DNA from 3 places in the Algoriphagus halophilus genome. Region 2 is predicted to be linked to each of the others. Evidence: riboswitches for the same ligand, from Rfam matches in the RefSeq annotation. Region 2 holds a riboswitch; each other region holds the start of a gene.
The links. Region 2 has a riboswitch for S-adenosylmethionine ahead of BUR11_RS18545 (trans-sulfuration enzyme family protein). Riboswitches for the same ligand answer to the same signal wherever they lie in the genome.

Region 1 (6,343 bases), on a different contig from region 2:
GCTTCAGCTGAAGAGGAAATTTCTGGTCCCAATGGGATTGCATCAATCATCAATCAGTTGCCGGCTTGTGAGCTGGCTATTGTAGGTGAACCTACCCTATTGGATATGGCAGTCGCCGAAAAGGGATTGATGGTAATTGATGCAAGGTCCCATGGAAAGGCAGGCCATGCAGCACGGGAAGAAGGAGAGAACGCCCTGTATTTGGCTTTGGATGATTTGATTAAAATCCGGGATTTTCAATTCAAAAAAGTCTCTCCTTTCCTGGGCAAAACAAAAGTATCGGCTACGGTAATCCAGGCAGGAAAACAACATAATGTGGTACCGGATCTTTGTGAATTCACTTTGGATGTTCGGGTAACTGACGCATATACCCTGGAAGAAGCATTAGATGAATTGGCTTCCAATTTGAATTGTGATTTAAAACCTAGATCGTTGAGGCTTCAATCCTCTCATGTACCGGAAGGTCACCTGATATTGGACATCGCAAAGGATATGGGGATCAAAACCTATGGTAGTCCTACCCTTTCGGATCAAGCCTTGATTCCCTATCCATCTGTAAAAATTGGTCCCGGAGATTCTGCTAGATCACATACAGCAGATGAATTTATTTATTTGAACGAAATTCAAAATGGGATTTCCAAGTACATCGCTATCCTGGAATCCTACTCAAAATCAGTTAAGAGCGCCCTCTAATAATACACTATGAAACTTTGGCAGAAAGAAGCAGGAAATAAAAAAGAAGTAGAAAACTTTACCATTGGAAGAGATCCTGAATTTGACATTATTTTGGCTCCTTTTGATGTGTTGGGGTCTATGGCACATGCTCATATGTTAACTAAAGTGGGCCTATTGACTAAAGAGGATAATGAAATCCTTCAAAAAGGATTGAAAGAAATCTATTTTGAAATTGAGAAAGGTCAATTTACCATTGCTCCCGGAGTAGAGGATGTTCATTCTCAGGTAGAATTCCTGCTTACGGAGCGCTATGGTGAAGTAGGAAAGAAACTACACAGCGGAAGAAGCAGAAATGACCAAGTGTTGGTGGATTTGAAGTTATATTACCGAGCTGCAATTCGAAGTTTAGTGGAAGAAGCTACCACTCTTTTTGATTTATTGCTTCAGCTTTCTGAAAAACATAAAAAAGATTTAATGCCAGGGTATACGCATACGCAATTAGCCATGCCTTCTTCCTTTGGTTTATGGTTTGGATCCTTTGCTGAAAGCATTACCGAAGACATGGGATTACTTCAGGCTTCCTTTGATTTAGCGAATAAGAATCCTTTGGGTTCCGCTGCTGGTTACGGATCAAGCTTCCCTCTTGACCGAACTTATACCACTTCATTATTAGGTTTTGCCGATCTCCATCATAATGTAATCAATGCACAAAACAGCAGGGGAAAAACGGAAAGAACCATTGCTTTTGGTCTTGCAGGATTGGCAGGTACCTTGAATAAATTGGCAAGTGATATCTGTTTGTTTATGAACCAGCACTTTGGGTTTATTTCATTTCCGGATGAATTGACTACGGGAAGTAGCATCATGCCTCATAAGAAGAATCCAGATGTATTTGAGTTGATGCGGGCCAAAACCAATCAGGTTCAAGCTGTTCCAAATACAATCAATCTATTATTGACGAATACCACAACAGGGTATCATCGGGATTTGCAATTGTTGAAAGAAGAAATTTTTCCAGCAATTGAAACGATGAAAGATTGTTTGGAAATGTGCTCTTTTATGTTGAAATCCATTAAAATCAAAGAAGAAATTCTTCAAGATCCTTTTTATAAGCACGTGTTTTCTGTGGAAGTGGTGAACGAGTTGGTTTTGAATGGTATACCCTTTAGAGATGCATATAAGCAAGTAGGCTTGGATATTGAATCAGATAATTTTTCTCCAGACCAAAGTAAAATTTCACATACCCATGAAGGTAGTATTGGGAATCTATGTTTGACCGAAATTCAAGCAAAAATGGATCGTGCTGTTGAAGGGTTTAACTTTAGTAAAATAGATCAATCATTTGAGGATTTACTGAGTTAATCTTCTTTATTAATTCGAAAAAGCCGAATAATATTGTATAATATTGATACTTTAGACTGGGTTTTACGTATACCTAGAGTTGAATTTTAGACAATTGTTAATTTATCTTATGCTTTTTGGAGAAAATCTTAAATATGATCTAAAGTCTAGCCTAGTTGTATTTTTAGTTGCCCTGCCTCTTTGTCTGGGAATTGCCATTGCAAGTGGGGCCCCTCCTATGTCCGGTTTGATTGCTGGGATTGTGGGAGGAATAGTAGTGGGATCAATTTCAGGTTCTCATGTCAGTGTAAGTGGGCCTGCTGCTGGATTAACAGTGGTCGTATTAGACTCTATTTCCTCATTAGGAACTTTCCCCCTCTTTTTAGCTTGTTTGGTTTTTGCAGGTTTCATTCAACTAGGTTTAGGCTTAGCCAAAGCTGGGGTGTTGGGATATTATTTCCCACATTCTGTCATTAAAGGAATGCTGACAGCCATTGGATTAATATTGATTTTAAAACAGATTCCTCATGCTTTGGGCTATGATAAAGATACCATGGGTGATGAGGCTTTTTTACAAAGTGATAATCACAACACGTTTTCAGAAATATGGTACGCATTTGAATTCAATAGCCCAGGAGCAATTGTTATTGTGCTTGTAGCGTTGGGGATATTGATTGCATTTGAGCAACCTCAGATTAAGAACCATCGAATCCTTGGATTGGTACCAGGCGCCCTATGGGCTGTGGTTTCCGGAATTTTGATTAATGCGAGTTATTCTTTTTGGAAGCCAGAGTGGATTTTGGATGGAGAACATTTAGTGACCATTCCTACCGTATCAAATTTCGGTGAGTTAGGAAACCTTATCACTTTCCCTGATTTTTCTTTAATAATGGATAGTTCCTTTTGGGTAATCGCAGTCACCTTAGCAGTGATTGGTTCTATTGAGACCTTGTTGAGTGTGGATGCTGCAGATAAGATGGATCCACAAAAAAGAATTACACCTTCCTCCAGAGAACTGGTGGCTCAAGGAATAGGAAATTCTATATCTGGATTAATTGGTGGACTTCCTGTAACTGCTGTTATTGTCAGAAGTACCGCAAATATTTCCAGTGGCGCAAAAACAAAAATGTCTGCTGTTTTTCATGGGATCTTACTCATGGTTTTGATATTGGCAATCCCTGGAGTATTGAATCAAATCCCCTTAAGCTGCTTAGCTGCCATTCTATTTTTAGTGGGATATAAACTCGCCAAACCTGCCATTTTTGTTTCAGTATATGAAAAAGGATGGTCTCAATTTATCCCATTCGTAGTGACGGTATTAGCCATTTTATTTACAGATTTATTAATTGGAATTGGAATAGGAATGGCTTTTGGATTATTCTTTGTTATCAAGACCAACTTCCAAAAATCTATCAGATTCACAGAATTAAATGGCAACTATTTAGTGCAATTACAAAAAGATGTAAGCTTTTTGAATAAAGCTCCTCTGATGAAAGAGCTTTCCAAAATCCCTAATGGTTGTCAGGTTATTATCAATGCGGAGAAAGCCCGTTTCATAGATCATGACATTCAAGAGGTATTGAATGATTTTATTCTGACCTCCATGGATAAAAATATTGAAGTTACCACGGAAGGCTTCCGTTATAAATTAACCAAAACTGTATGAACCCTTACGAAAAACTATTACTTCAAAATAAGGCATGGTCAGAAGAAATGACTGAAACTGACGGCTCATTCTTTGAGCGATTGTCAAAGCAGCAAAAGCCAAAATTCTTATGGATTGGATGTTCAGATAGCCGTGTTCCTGCAAATGAGATCACAGGGACAGACCCGGGAGAGATTTTTGTACATAGGAATATTGCCAATATGGTGGTTCACACTGACTTGAATTTGTTAAGTGTATTACAATATGCAGTAGAAGTATTGGAAGTGGAATACATCATCGTTTGTGGACATTACGGCTGTGGTGGGGTAAGTGCTGCGCTAGGGCATAATCATCTTGGTTTAATCAATAAGTGGCTTCGCAATATCAAAGAGGTTTATAAAACCTATAGCCAAGAATTGGATGCTATAGAAGATGAGGAAAGTAGAGTGAATAAACTTGTAGAGTACAATGTCATTGAACAATGCCAGGATCTCATTAAAACATCCATTATCCAAAAAGCATGGAAGACAAGGAAGGCTCCTCACATTTTTGGTTGGGTGTACGGAATAGATAATGGGAAGGTATCTGAATTGATAAAAATTGAGCCTGATTTTGAAAATATTCATCCAATTTTTAGATACGACCCGAATCAGTTAGATAAGATCTTTTAGAAATATTTAGTCCCAAAAACAGATTTTGTTTTGAAAATCAAAATAAGGGCTATTTATTTGCATCATCCTTCACTTTTTAAGTGCTAGGATTTATAAAGAAGAGGCGAGAGACAGGCTCATTGACCCTCTGGCAACCTGGAAAGTCCAAGGTGCCAATTCCTGCCATTTGAGAAGGTCTCGAATGGAACTATAAATTCTTTGCGGCATGAACGTTGGATTTAATCTCTTCCCTTTATCGGTACTAGCAGTTTTTAATTTCCGTTTTTGGAATAAGAACATCCTTTGCTCTCAAGGGGCGGTTTTGTCGCATTCCCCATTTTGTATCAATCTTTTAATATTTAAGGGTACCCACTACCCTATCTTTTCATTAAATCCCTAATAACTATGTCAAACTTAAAATTTGAAACCCTTCAACTACATGCTGGTCACCAGCCTGATACAGCTACCAATGCCAGGGCAGTCCCAATTTATCAAACCACTTCCTATGTGTTTAATAGTGCGGAGCATGGCGCTAATCTATTTGGATTAAAAGAATTCGGAAACATCTATACCAGGATCATGAATCCTACTACAGAGGTGTTTGAAAACAGGATGGCGGCCCTTGAAGGAGGAGTGGCGGCCGTAGCGACTGCTTCAGGTCAAGCAGCGCAGTTTTTGGCTTTAAATAATATCATGAGTGCGGGGGACAATTTTGTTTCTACTTCATTTTTATATGGAGGTACTTACAATCAGTTTAAGGTCGCTTTTAAAAGAATAGGCATAGATGCAAGATTTGCCAAAGGAAATGATGCGGCTTCTTTTGAATCTCTTATTGATGAGAAAACGAAAGCCATTTACCTGGAAACCATTGGAAACCCAGAATTTAATATTCCTGATTTCGATTCCATTTCTGCTTTGGCAAAGAAGCATGACATTCCTTTGGTAGTAGATAATACATTTGGTGCAGGTGGTTATTTATTCCAACCTATTAAGCACGGAGCAAGTATCGTCACCTCCTCTGCCACCAAGTGGATTGGGGGGCATGGTACTTCGATCGGAGGGATTATCATTGATGCCGGAAATTACAATTGGGGGAATGGAAAATACCCACAGTTTTCCGAGCCTTCAGAAGGATACCATGGATTGAACTTCTGGGAAGTATTTGGAGAAAATAATCCACTGGGCCTTCCTAACATTGCCTTTGCAATACGCGCAAGAGTAGAGGGACTTCGAGATTTTGGGCCGGCTATTTCTCCTTTCAACTCCTTCTTACTGCTTCAGGGAATTGAAACACTTTCTTTAAGAGTTCAAAGAACTGTAGACAATGCCCTGGCCTTGGCTACCTGGCTTGAAGCTCATCCAAAAGTTCAAAAGGTGAACTACCCTGGTCTCCCTTCTTCTCCTTACCATGCTTTGGCTAAAAAATATTTAAGAAATGGATTTGGTGGAGTATTAAGCTTTGAAATAAAAGGGGAAAAAGAGGAAGCTTCCACTTTTATCAATAGTCTTGAACTGGTATCACACCTTGCCAATGTGGGGGATGCCAAAACCTTAATTATTCAACCTTCTGCTACTACTCACCAACAATTATCCGATGAGGAACAATTGGCAGCAGGTGTCACCCCTACCCAATTGCGAGTTTCTGTTGGTATCGAGCACATTGATGATATCAAGGCAGATTTGCAACAAGCATTTGAAAAATTATAAGTATTAATGAATTTAAAAAGTCAATTCGCAACGATTACCATGTCCCAGGAATTGTTCCATTCGAGTACCCCTTTAGAACTAGAATCAGGTGAAATCCTCACGGAGTTTGATTTGAGCTATACTACGTATGGGGAATTAAATGAAGATGGTTCAAATGTAATCTGGGTCATTCATGCCTTGACGGGAGATTCCAATGCCGCAGACTGGTGGAATGGGTTGATAGGTGAAGACAAATTCTTTGACCCATCCAGACATTTCATCATCTGCGCTAATTTATTAGGCTCTTGTTATGGTTCTACTAGTCCACTAAGTGTAAATCCAGCTA
Region 2 (6,343 bases):
ATTGATAGATTCAAAAAGCTACTTTTAAGATGGCGAAAATAACACTTGAAGCTCCCGTATTTAGTGTAGAAGCTGCTTTGGAGGCAGCAACTTATGGAGTAAATAGACTTGAATTATGTTCTAATTTTCCAGAAGGTGGAGAAACACCAAGTGCGGGCATGCTCAAGTTTCTAAAATCTGAAGTGGATATCCCGGTTTTTGTAATGATTAGGCCTAGTGGAGGTAATTTTGCTTATACACAAAAGGAGCTAATGGTTATGAAAAGGGATATTGAATTGCTTGGGGAGTTGGGGGCTGATGGGTTTGTATTTGGTGTTCTAACCAATGAAGGGAGTGTAAATGTTGCTGCTTGTGAAACATTAATCCGGACTGCCTCAGGTAGGCCTTGTACTTTCCATAGGGCATTTGATGCATTGTCAGATCAATTTGAAGCACTTGAAATAATTAAGAGCTTGGGGTTTCAAAGAATACTTACTTCAGGCGGTAAAAACTCAGTAACTGAGGGGTTGGATGTGATTCTTGCCTTAATTAATAAGGCAAATGGAGGAATTTCCATCATGCCTGGTGGAGGAACTAAGCCTGAACATGTTTCGGTTTTATCTAAAACTGGCCATTTAACAGATATCCACGCTTCATGTAAAACCTGGAAAAAAAGCCCAAACAACTATGTCAATCCAGATGTTTCTTTTTCTGATGACCCAGAAGCTTTCCTGAAAGATTTAAGGGTAGATCAAGAAACTGTATCCCAATTTTTAGATGCGATCGAATCTATATGAATTCTTTCCGTTTAATAGCCATTTATTCACTGATTCTGCTAGGAGCGGTTTTCTGTAAGCCGATTTCTGAGCGAAAACAACCTCCGCCAACGCTTGAGCAGCTAGCCTCCGAAGACTTAAATTTGAATGGAGAGCAATTAGCAAATGCATATTGTGCAACTTGTCATCTAAAGCCAGAGCCTCAGATTTTAGACAAATCTACATGGAAAGACAAAGTTCTGCCAGATATGAGGAAAAGGATGGGGCTTTATTTAGAAGAGGATTTTGGTACTATCATGCCCATTGATATGGATGTGCCAAAAGGGATTTATTCTGATATTCCTTTTATAAATAAAGATAATTGGGAAAAACTCAAGACCTATTATTTAGACAATGCGCCAGATATTCCCAACCCACAAGCTGATAAGGCCTCCATCAATTTAGGGGTTCCTGGTTTCGAAATAGTCCGGCCTAAATTCACAAACTTTTACCCTGATTTAGTTACACTTTTGAGAGTGGAACCTAGTTCTGGTAAACTTTGGTTGGGACATCGTTTCAAATCGATTTTTGTGCTAGATCCAAGTCGTAATTTTCAAATCTTGGATTCTATCGCGACAGATACCGCTCCAATAGATATTCATTGGGATAAGAGCTCCAATTCATTTGAATTGTTGACCATGGGGGTGATGGATCCCTCTAATGATTCCTCTGGGGTTGTAAATGAATTTTATAAATCAGGACAAGATTGGAAAAGTAAGCCCGTTTTGGAAAACCTGAAAAGACCAGTCAATCTGGAATATGCAGATTTTAATGGAGATGGGATACTGGATAAAGTAGTCTGCGAGTTTGGGAATCATGTTGGAGAGTTAAGTTTGTATCTATCGAATGGGGATCATTGGGAGAAACAGGTATTGAAAAATTCTCCAGGAGCTAGGAGGGTAGTCATTGAGGATTTGGATGATGATGGTGATTTGGATATTCTAGTTTTAATGACACAAGCAAATGAAGGTTTTTTTGCTTTCTTAAATCAAGGGGAGGGAGAATTTAGAGAAAAGATCTTATTAAGATTTCATCCAGCATTTGGATCAAGTGATTTCCAATTTCTGGATGTTAACCAAGACGGCCTAAAGGATCTTATTTTGGTCAATGGGGATAATGCGGATCTATCTCAGGTTTTGAAAAGCTTTCATGGAGTGAGAATCTTTTTAAACCAAGGTGATTTAGATTTTGAACCTTCTTGGTTTTATCCCATGCATGGGGCGAGTGGCCTTGAAATAGATGATTTTGATCAAGATGGAGATCAAGATTTTTTTGTACTCTCATTTTTTCCAGATCAAAATCAAAGCCCAAAACAAAACCTACTTTATTTTCAACAGAATGAGAAGATGGATTTTCAAGCTTATTCACCAGTAATTGAAGAGGATTCACATTGGCTTACAATGACCAAAGGGGATTTAGATGCCGATGGTGACCTTGATTTGGTGGTGGGAGTTTTTGAATTTGATGATTTATATAAACAACCTCAGGAGGCATGGTCTCCTATTGTGGTTTTTAAAAATCAAAAGAAATAATATTTTGTTTTAAGTGTAAATATATTATCAATTTATTGAATATATAAGGATTAGTGATTTCTGTTTTGATAAATGCTAATTTTTCAGTAAATTATTTTTCACCTTAAAATTATTTCATCTATGGTAAAGAGTTTCCAAGGAGTAAGAATGGTGGAGCCCAAAAAATCTCCTGCAACCCAAATTTTAGTAAAAGATCATATGAGTACCAATTTGGTCACTTTTCATCCGGATGATACCATTGACAAGGTGTTGGACGTTTTGACTAAAAGGAAAATCTCCGGTGCCCCTGTTGTAGACGAATCAGGTGCTTTGATTGGAATTATTTCAGAGGTGGATTGTTTAAAAGAAATAATAAAAGGCAAGTATACCAATACTCCAAAATTCCCTGGTAAAGTGAAAGAGCATATGAGTACCGATGTGATTACCTTAGGTCAGGAATTATCGCTTTTTGATGCTGCACAAAAGTTTTTGGAACTAAAAATCAGGAGATTTCCAGTATTGAAAGATGGAGTGTTAATTGGTCAAATAAGTTTAAGTGATGTCATAAGGGCTTTTCCTAAACTCAAACAAACAACCTGGTAGAAATAGAAAGCGCCCCCATATAATACTTATGGGGGCGCTTTCATTTTGATTTTTTATTTGGATAAGTGCAAGGCTCTCTCTACATCTTCAATAATATCATCCACATGTTCTAGTCCTACGGATAGTCTTACGAGTCCATCAGAAATCCCGACTCTTGCCCGTTCTTCTACCGATAATTTGCTATGGGTAGTAGAAGCCGGGTGAGTAATAATACTTCTACTATCCCCTAGATTGGCAGTAATTGAAATCATTTGAAGATGATCAATAAATTTCCTTGCACGCTCTTCTCCACCTTTTACGGTCAAAGTAATAATGCCTCCACCATGTTTCATTTGTTTGATGGCCAAATGATGTTGGGGATGTGATTTTAAGAAAGGATATTTTACGTTTTCTAATTCTGAATTCCCTTCAAAATACTGGGCAGTCTTTAAAGCGTTTTCGCAATGTCTGTCCATTCTCACCCCCAGGGTTTCCATACTTTTGGAAAGTATCCAAGCATTAAATGGGGAAATAGCAGGCCCAGTATGTCTGGTGAAAAACTGCACTTCCTTCATTAATTCTGCGGTTCCAAGAATCAAGCCTCCAAGCACTCTTCCCTGACCATCAATATATTTCGTGGCACTATGGGTGACAATATGTGCGCCCCATTTAGCGGGTTGTTGTAAATAAGGAGTAGCAAAACAATTGTCCACTACCAATATCAGATTATGTACCTTGGCGAAGTTGCCCGCCCATTCCAAATCAATAATTTCCAGTCCAGGGTTGGACGGAGTCTCAATAAAAAGCATTTTGGTGTTAGGCTGCACTAACTTTTCCCAGTTGTCAATATCAGAAATATCCCCATAAGTTGAGGTGATGCCCCATTTAGGAAATACTCGAGTTAACAATTGGTGCGTAGACCCGAACAAAGATCTTGATGCTAGGACATGATCTCCCTGTTGTAATAAAGAAGCAATACTTCCAAACATGGCTGCCATTCCAGATGCTGTGGCAATACCCATCTCAGTACCTTCTGCTGCACAGATTTTCTCAATTAGATCGCTTGAATTGGGATTGGCATATCTTGAATAAATATTACCCTGTATCTCTTCAGAAAAGGTAGCTCTTGCTTCTTCGGCAGATTCAAATGTAAAGCTGGAAGTAAGGTAAATCGGAGCTGAATGCTCCTTTTGATTCGATTTCGACGGAGTGATTCGGATGGAATTAGTTTCAAAATGCTTGCTCATCACGGAATGCCTTATTTATTGGTATGACATAGATAGGCTCTAGTTAGTTTGAGAAAGTCAAACCAAAAGCGGTCAAATCGAACTAAAAAGGGGATTTTTGTTTTTAAAGCCAATTTATAGTTCCCGCTAAGGGTAGGACTTGGCACCTTTCCGCCCAAGGGGGATGGTTGCCAGAGGGTCAATGAGCCTATTCTCTCGCCTCTTCTTTATAAATCAGTTGCCTGAAGTGATACAAAGTAAACCCGTGTTTCGGGTATTTCCAAATCTATTGATTTAATTATTGTATTGATTCATCGTTCGTTCGATTCCTATCGTACAAAATGACAATATCATCTCGATGGCTTTATCCATGATGAGAGGAAGTTCTATAAATTCATCTTGCGTAAACTTGCCTAACACATAATCGACCTGCCTTCCTTTTGGATAATCATCCCCAATACCCATTCTCAATCGGGGGTAGTTTTGTCCCCCAGTCAGTGCTTCAATATTTTTCAGGCCATTATGCCCGGCAGCACTACCCTTTGGTTTCATTCGAAGACTTCCAAAAGGAATGGCTACATCATCAACCAGAACCAAGACATTTTCTTTGGGGATATTCAGTTCCTTCATCCAGTAGTTCATGGCTTTCCCACTGAGGTTCATATAGGTAGTAGGCTTGATCAAGTGGATGGACCTTCCTTTGTATTTAAATTCTGATTTAAAGGCAAGTCGATTACTTTCCCAAGAAATGGATTCTTTGTCTGCGAGCCGATCTACAGTAAGAAAACCAATATTATGTCGAGTCAATTCGTATTCAGGCCCGATATTTCCCAAGCCTACAATGAGGTATTTCATAAGAGGGGTTGATCAATGCGTAAAAATAAAAAATCCTGCCCGTTTTAAAGGGCAGGATTTCTGTGTTGATGCTATGAAGATTAAGCTTCTTCAGTTTTCTTTCCTCTAAGTGCTCTTGGAATACCGATCGTAACAAGAGAAACATTAGGGCTAGTTAGGATTTCGAATCCATCAGCTGATAATTCAGCTACTTTGAAAGATTTACCTAAATCAAGGTTTGAAATATCTGCTTCGATAAAATCAGGAAGTTGAGATGCCAATCCTTTTACTTTAAGCTTTCTTGTTTTGAATTCAAGCTTACCACCTTTTGCGATACCTGGAGAGTTACCAACAACTTTTACAGGAATTTCAAATTTGATTGGCTTGTCTTCAGTATAAGCCATGAAATCTGCATGAAGCAAAGTTTCACTTACTGGGTGGAATTGCGCATCTTTCAAAACAGCCTTTACGATTGTTCCTTCAATGTTCAATTCTACTAAATGTACTTCTGGAGTGTAAATCAAATCTCTAAACAAAATGATTGGAGAAGAGAAGTGGATTTGCTCAGGAATACCTGGTCCATAAACTACACAGGGAACATTGCCGCTTTCTCTGATTTCATTTAGAGAGGCACTGTCGAGATTTGCTCTTTTAAACCCTATAATCTCAAGTGTTTTCATAAGATATATATTTAATAAAATTGGTTCTTAAATGAATAAAGAACTGATAGAAGTGTGACCCGTTACCGCATGTATAGCTTTGGCAAATAAGTCTGCTACTGTCAATACTTTAATTTTTGAAGATTTTTGTTTTAAAGGGATGGTGTCTGTGATCACCAATTCTTCCAAAACTGAATTTTCAATATTTTCATAAGCCTTTCCAGAAAGAACGCCATGAGTTACTATGGCTCTTACGGAAGTAGCTCCTTTTTCCATGATGATTTGAGCTGCTTTGCACAAGGTTCCGGCAGTATCCACCAAATCATCCACTAAAATCACGTCTTTCCCTTCAACATCCCCGATTACCTGCATTGAAGCAATTTCATTGGCTCTTTTTCTGTGCTTATCACAGACTACCATTTCCACTTCAAAGTGCTTAGCATAGGCTCTTGCTCTTGCAACTCCCCCGACATCTGGTGCCGCGAAAATCATGTTGTTTAAGCTGAGTCCGCTCAAATAGGGCACAAAGATAGCTGATCCATTCAAGTGATCCAAAGGTAGGTCAAAAAAACCTTGAATTTGTCCAGCATGTAGGTCGCAAGTCATAATCCTGTCTGCTCCTGCTGAGGTAATCATATTGGCAATTGCTTTCGCTGCAATGGAAACCCTTGGACGGTCTTTTCTATCTTGTCTGGCATATCCAAAGTAAGGAATAACAGCACATACCTTATAAGCAC
Region 3 (6,343 bases), on a different contig from region 2:
AAGCTTCTTCTTCCACCACTAGAAAATACGGTGGTACCGGTCTGGGATTAGCAATTGTTAAAAGGTTGGTAGAATTATTTGGGGGTGAAATTTCAGTGAGCGCAAGAGAAGGGGGAGGAAGTGTTTTTAGGTTTACTTCTAAACTTCAAATAGGAAAACTACATCGGGTAGTAAATAAAGATGGGGTAGGTGATTTGGGAAAGGCTCTCCAAGAGGCATCCATCTTAGTAGCAGAGGACAACTATGTCAATCAAATTCTTATTCAAAAATTTCTAAAGAAATGGGAAGTTGGAAGATTAGTCATCGTTTCAAATGGGAAAGAAGCTCTTGAAAAATTTAAAGATGAGGATTTTAATTTGGTCTTATTGGATCTTCAAATGCCGGTGTTGGATGGCTTTGAAGTAGCCCGATCTATTCGTTCCTATCAGCAAGAAATGAAACGAAAAACCCCGATTTTAGCTTTGACAGCGACTTCACTTCAAGAGGTGAAAGATCAGTTAATAGAGATAGGATTTAATGATTTTATTCCAAAGCCATTTGTCCCAGAGATACTCTACGAAAAATTAATTTTTCATCTAAGCGGTAAAGATCACTCTGAAATGTCGGTTTAGCATTACTTTTGCCTTGTAAGGTTTCGGACCAGTTGGCCTATTTCTAATAGAGTGATTAAATGCCTTTTTTTTCAAGATTATTTCTGTTAATCCTTTGTTTTGGGATTTTCTTCAGTGCTTCCGCCCAAAGACTTGTAACCAAAAGACCATCCTTCTATTTTTTGGCAGGTACTTCAGGAGCGAAGTTGAATCAATTCGATAAATTGCTGGAAGAGAGAGGGCTTACGGGCCTAAGAAATAGGTATAACACCATTGGGTTGGGGTATCAGGTAAGGTATAATGATTTTGTCATCGGGATGGAACTTTATCATAATAGAGGTTCTAAAAGTGAGTTTGATCACTACAAGTTATATTATAGAACATCCAGAGCTTTATTGAATGTGGGATATGCCTTTATAGAAGAGTCAAGATTTCAACTCATTCATTATATGTCGGTGGGAGCAGGATTTTTGAATTTTCAGATGCTACCACAACATCCCAGCGAGAATTTAGGTGATTTTTTGAATGATCCATCCCAGGGATATATTCTAAGGAAAAAGGATATCCAAAAAGGCACCAAACATTATGGGAATTTTTTAACTGAAATAGGTTTCCAGCTTAGTTATGATTTCGATATTCTAGGCAGAAACGAAGCCTTAGAAGTTTTGATGAAATTAGGTTATGGATTTAGCCCTTTTGAGGGCAAATGGAACCTTAACGGAATTTCTTTTGACAATGCTCAAAGTGGTGCATTTATTAGGGTTGGCGCCGGATTGACCTTACCAGATAGAAATTTCTTTTATAAAGATGCAAGTATCGGGGTTTCTATGATTAGTGGAATTCATTTTACTTCTCCTACTGAATTTAATGAGCAGCTGGAGGAAGCTGGTTTTAATGCCTTGGATGGTTCTCCTTCCAATTGGGGACTTCGAATTTTAGGCGAAAGTGGAAATCTGCTTTACGGTTCGGATGTCTATAATTTAGCTATGAATGGGGCAGCGAACAATATCAGAAACCATACTTTGAATAGTCTTCGTGTATATGGGAATCTTGGGATGAAATTTATCCAATATAGAAATATGTCTATTGGGGTATTGGGAGGGATTGGTTATGGAAATATCCGATATACTAATACCCAAAAGGGAAAACCGGATTTTCCAGAACTTTTTGAAAAGCCACGTTTTGATGGATACCTAAAGAATAGTGGCTTGATGGCCAAGCCAGAAATTTTTCTGGAATATGGGGTTCCTATTGGGAAAAGAAATCTATTTGATGTGATTCTTACAAGTTCATTTGGCTATGAGTTGCCTCTGGCTAATTACAAACTAGGAGACTTTAACATGTCTGGATATATGTCCGCTCCTTATTTGAGTTTTGGATTAGGGATCAGGCCTTAGTCGCAAAGCAATAAAATTTAATCCACCCAGCAAATTTGACCAGACAATCTGTTTTATTGGCAAAATGATATTACCTTTGGTCTGCTTATCGAGAAAGACCGAGGGAAGGGCCCTAAGACGTCTTAGCAACCTGTAGCCAAGGTGCTAACTCCCATCCCGATTTTCGGGAACAGATGAGCGGATAAGTCCAGGTACTTTTTTCCGTGTTTTGCTCGATTAGCTGTATAAAATAATAATGATGCAAAACAGAACCGAACTTCTACTTCAGCAATTTTCTAAAAGAATTCTAATTCTGGATGGTGCGATGGGGACAATGATCCAACGTTATACCCTTACGGAAGAAGATTTTAGAACACCTGAATTGGCTAATCATCCCAAGGCTTTGAAGGGCAATAATGACTTATTGTCTCTTAGCCGGCCTGATATCATCAAGGCAATTCATGCAGAGTATTTAGATGCTGGTGCAGATATTATAGAAACCAATACCTTTTCAGGAACCACTATTGCGCAAGAAGACTATGATCTTCCTCATTTAGCCTATGCTATCAATTATGAATCGGCAAAATTGGCCCGTGAAGTTGCTGAAGAATATAGTGCTAAAACTCCTGACAAACCAAGATTTGTAGCAGGAGCAATTGGCCCTACCAATCGAACCGCCTCGCTATCTCCAGACGTCAATGATCCAGGGTATCGAGCTATCACCTTTGATCAGCTTGCGACAGCCTATGCCGAGCAGGTCAGAGGATTGCTTGATGGAGGTGCTGATATACTATTGGTAGAAACGATTTTTGATACCCTGAATGCGAAAGCCGCACTTTATGCAATCCAGGATGTCTATGAAGAACGGGGAATTCCATTGGATCCTCAAGATGGAGGAATTCCAATCATGATTTCTGGAACGATTACAGATGCTTCCGGAAGAACCCTTTCAGGCCAAACCACAGAGGCATTCTTGATTTCTGTATCCCATGTTCCCTTGCTGTCAGTCGGTTTGAATTGCGCCTTGGGAGCAAAGGAATTAAGACCTTATTTGAAAGTATTGGCTCAAAAAGCGCCATTCTATGTGAGTGCTTATCCCAATGCGGGATTGCCCAATGAATTTGGAGCATATGATCAGGGAGCGAATGAAATGGCTGATCAAGTAAGAGACTTTTTAAAAGAGGGCATGCTCAATGTCTTAGGAGGTTGCTGCGGGACTACTCCTGAGCATATTGCCGCACTGGCAAAACTTGCAGCAGGCTACGAGCCAAGAAAATTACAACAAGAAGTAGAAGAAACCCTGGATTGAGGCGATGGAAACGAATCATTACATGAAATTATCTGGGTTAGAACCATTGGTTTTGACTCCCGAAATCAACTTTGTCAACATAGGCGAAAGAACCAATATTACAGGTTCTAAAAAATTCGCAAGATTGATCTTAAATGGTCAATATGATGAGGCGCTTGAAGTAGCATTGGATCAAGTAAGAGGTGGTGCTCAGGTTTTGGATGTCTGTATGGACGAAGGGATGCTTGATGGAGAAATGGCCATGGTCAAATTTTTAAATTTGATAGCCTCCGAACCAGAAATCAGTAGAATTCCCATCATGATTGATAGCTCTAAATGGGCTATTATTTTGGCTGGATTAAAATGTATTCAGGGGAAAGGGATCGTAAACTCTATTTCCCTGAAGAATGGGGAAGAGGAGTTTATCAGCCAAGCCAAAACGATCAAGAAATTTGGAGCAGCAGTGGTGGTAATGGCTTTTGACGAAGATGGTCAGGCCGATACTTATGATCGTAGAATTGAAATTTGTGAACGTAGTTATAGAATCCTGGTAGATCAAGTCAAGTTTAATCCCCAGGATATCATTTTCGATCCTAATATATTTCCAGTAGCAACAGGAATGGAGGAGCATAGAAGAAATGCTTTGGACTTTTTCTTGGCTACCAAATGGATCAAAGAGAACTTGCCGGGAGCCAAGGTGAGTGGAGGAGTTAGTAACGTCAGTTTTTCTTTTCGAGGAAATAACCCGGTAAGGGAAGCCATGCATGCGGCCTTTTTGTACCATGCTATCCATCATGGGATGGACATGGGTATTGTCAATCCTACCATGCTGGAAGTCTACGATGACATTCCTAAGGACTTGCTGGAAAAAGTAGAAGATGTTCTTTTTGATCGAAGAGAAGATGCTACTGAGCAATTGTTGGAATTTGCTGAAACAGTAAAAACTTCGGGCAAGAAAGAAGTGGTCAATGAGGCTTGGAGATCTGACCCGGTAGCCAAAAGAATCGAACATGCCTTGGTCAAAGGAATTTTGGACTTTATTGTCGAGGATACTGAAGCGGCAAGATTGGAATTAACTAACCCATTAAAGGTGATTGAAGGACCATTAATGGATGGAATGAATGTGGTAGGAGATTTATTTGGAGAAGGTAAAATGTTTCTTCCCCAGGTAGTTAAGTCTGCTAGAGTGATGAAAAAGGCAGTTGCTTACCTGGAGCCTTTTATGCCTTTACCAGAAGAGGGGCAGGAAGAAAGCTCCTTGAAGAAAATTTTGATGGCAACGGTCAAAGGAGATGTGCATGATATTGGGAAAAATATCGTTGGAGTTGTCTTAGCTTGTAATAGCTACCAAATCATCGATTTGGGAGTGATGGTGGATGCACAGAAAATCATTGACGAAGCGATCAAAAATAAAGTGGATATCATAGGTTTGAGTGGATTGATTACCCCTTCATTAGATGAAATGGTCAATGTGGCTTCCGAAATGGAAAGACAAGGGTTGAAAATTCCTTTGTTAATTGGAGGAGCTACGACTTCTAGAATTCATACCGCAGTTAAGATAGATCCGGTTTACAGCGGGACTGTCGTTCATGTGACAGACGCTAGTAAATCCGTACCTATTGCAGGGGAAGCAATTTCGGAGGAGACGAAAGAGGCTTACAGATTAAAGATAAAGGAGACATATGCTCGATTGAGAGTAGAGCATGAATCCAAGCAAGCTGTAAAACAGTTGGTTTCTTATGAAGAGGCAAAAGCCAATCCAGTAGAAATAAATTGGGAAAGTTTTGTTTCGGTAGAGCCGAGCCAACTGGGGAATACCGTTTTAAAAGAACTAGATCTCAATGTATTGCGAAATTACATTGATTGGACTCCTTTCTTTAGTACTTGGATGCTAAGTGGTAGATACCCGAAGATATTAGAAGATCCAGTAGTGGGCATAGAAGCCAAAAAGTTATTGGCTGATGCCAATCAAATGTTGGATAAAATAATAGAAGAAAAGTGGCTTTCTGCAAATGCAGTATTTGGGATATATCCTGTAAAACGAATAGGTGATGACGTTCAAGTGCTCAATACTGAGGGACAAAGTATCGGCAAGTTTCATTTTCTTAGACAGCAAGGTAAAAAAGGAAAAGGAGTGCCCAATCGTTCCTTAGCAGATTATATCCATCCTGAAAATACAGATTACTTGGGTTGCTTCGCAGTAACTGCAGGAACAGGAATGGAAGCGAAACTAGCTGAATTCCAGAAAGCTGGAGACGATTATAATGATATTCTGTTTAAGGCTCTAGCTGATCGATTGGCAGAAGCAGGTGCGGAATACCTTCATGAAATAGTAAGAAAAGAGTATTGGGGATATTCGAAAGGAGAAGCGCTTTCCAATGACTCTTTGATTCGAGAAGAATACCAAGGAATACGACCAGCTCCTGGGTACCCTGCATGTCCAGAGCATTCAGAAAAAGAGGAGATTTCCAGATTACTTGAAATGGAGAAAAATGCCGGGATCACACTTACATCTAGCTATGCAATGTATCCTACTTCTTCTGTTTCTGGATTTTATTTTGCCAACCCGGATAGTAAATATTTTGGATTGGGAAAAATAGGAGAAGATCAGGTAGCTAGTTATGCGCAGAGAAAAGGAATATCCCTGAAAGAAGCAGAAAGTTTACTATCTCCAAACTTAGCTTATCAACCCAATACTAATCTTGCCTCACAACCTATATGAAAATTACCGAACACTTGAAAAAAGCAGATCAAACGCTTTTTTCCTTTGAAATATTACCCCCTTTGAAGGGGCAAAGCTTAAAAGAATTGCTAGAGGGAATCGCTCCTCTGATGGAGTTTAAACCTCCTTTTGTAGATGTGACCTATCATCGCGAAGAGTATATTTATAAAAAGCATCCCAATGGCTTGTTGGAAAAGATCAGTACCAAAAAGAGACCTGGAACGGTGGGTATCTGTGCTGCGATAATGAATAGATTCCAAGTGGATGCTGTTCCACACTTACTTTGCGGTGGTTTCAATAAGGAAGAGACAGAAAATGCACTGATAGATTTGAATTTTATCGGGGTAGAAAATGTCTTGGCTCTTAG

Region 1: it holds a riboswitch for S-adenosylmethionine, as region 2 does, so the genes downstream of both, BUR11_RS07335 (O-acetylhomoserine aminocarboxypropyltransferase/cysteine synthase family protein) here and BUR11_RS18545 (trans-sulfuration enzyme family protein) in region 2, are expected to answer to the same signal.
Region 3: it holds a riboswitch for S-adenosylmethionine, as region 2 does, so the genes downstream of both, BUR11_RS05015 (homocysteine S-methyltransferase family protein) here and BUR11_RS18545 (trans-sulfuration enzyme family protein) in region 2, are expected to answer to the same signal.

Annotation. Positions count from the first base shown of each region.
Region 1 is NZ_FSRC01000001.1:1,740,164-1,746,506, forward strand. Features, by position in the region: gene BUR11_RS07315 (M20 family metallo-hydrolase) at 1-693, shown strand, start outside; gene argH (argininosuccinate lyase) at 703-2,037, shown strand; gene BUR11_RS07325 (SulP family inorganic anion transporter) at 2,147-3,682, shown strand; gene can (carbonate dehydratase) at 3,679-4,332, shown strand; SAM riboswitch class I at 4,420-4,528, shown strand; gene BUR11_RS07335 (O-acetylhomoserine aminocarboxypropyltransferase/cysteine synthase family protein) at 4,717-6,018, shown strand; gene BUR11_RS07340 (homoserine O-acetyltransferase family protein) at 6,025-6,343, shown strand, end outside.
Region 2 is NZ_FSRC01000003.1:427,889-434,231, forward strand. Features, by position in the region: gene BUR11_RS18525 (N(4)-(beta-N-acetylglucosaminyl)-L-asparaginase) at 1-28, shown strand, start outside; gene BUR11_RS18530 (copper homeostasis protein CutC) at 30-776, shown strand; gene BUR11_RS18535 (FG-GAP-like repeat-containing protein) at 773-2,326, shown strand; gene BUR11_RS18540 (CBS domain-containing protein) at 2,447-2,908, shown strand; gene BUR11_RS18545 (trans-sulfuration enzyme family protein) at 2,962-4,134, opposite strand; SAM riboswitch class I at 4,246-4,349, opposite strand; gene pth (aminoacyl-tRNA hydrolase) at 4,408-4,968, opposite strand; gene BUR11_RS18555 (50S ribosomal protein L25/general stress protein Ctc) at 5,049-5,627, opposite strand; gene BUR11_RS18560 (ribose-phosphate pyrophosphokinase) at 5,655-6,343, opposite strand, start outside.
Region 3 is NZ_FSRC01000001.1:1,178,250-1,184,592, forward strand. Features, by position in the region: gene BUR11_RS05005 (PAS domain S-box protein) at 1-611, shown strand, start outside; gene BUR11_RS05010 (hypothetical protein) at 671-1,987, shown strand; SAM riboswitch class I at 2,070-2,167, shown strand; gene BUR11_RS05015 (homocysteine S-methyltransferase family protein) at 2,226-3,275, shown strand; gene metH (methionine synthase) at 3,280-5,976, shown strand; gene metF (methylenetetrahydrofolate reductase [NAD(P)H]) at 5,973-6,343, shown strand, end outside.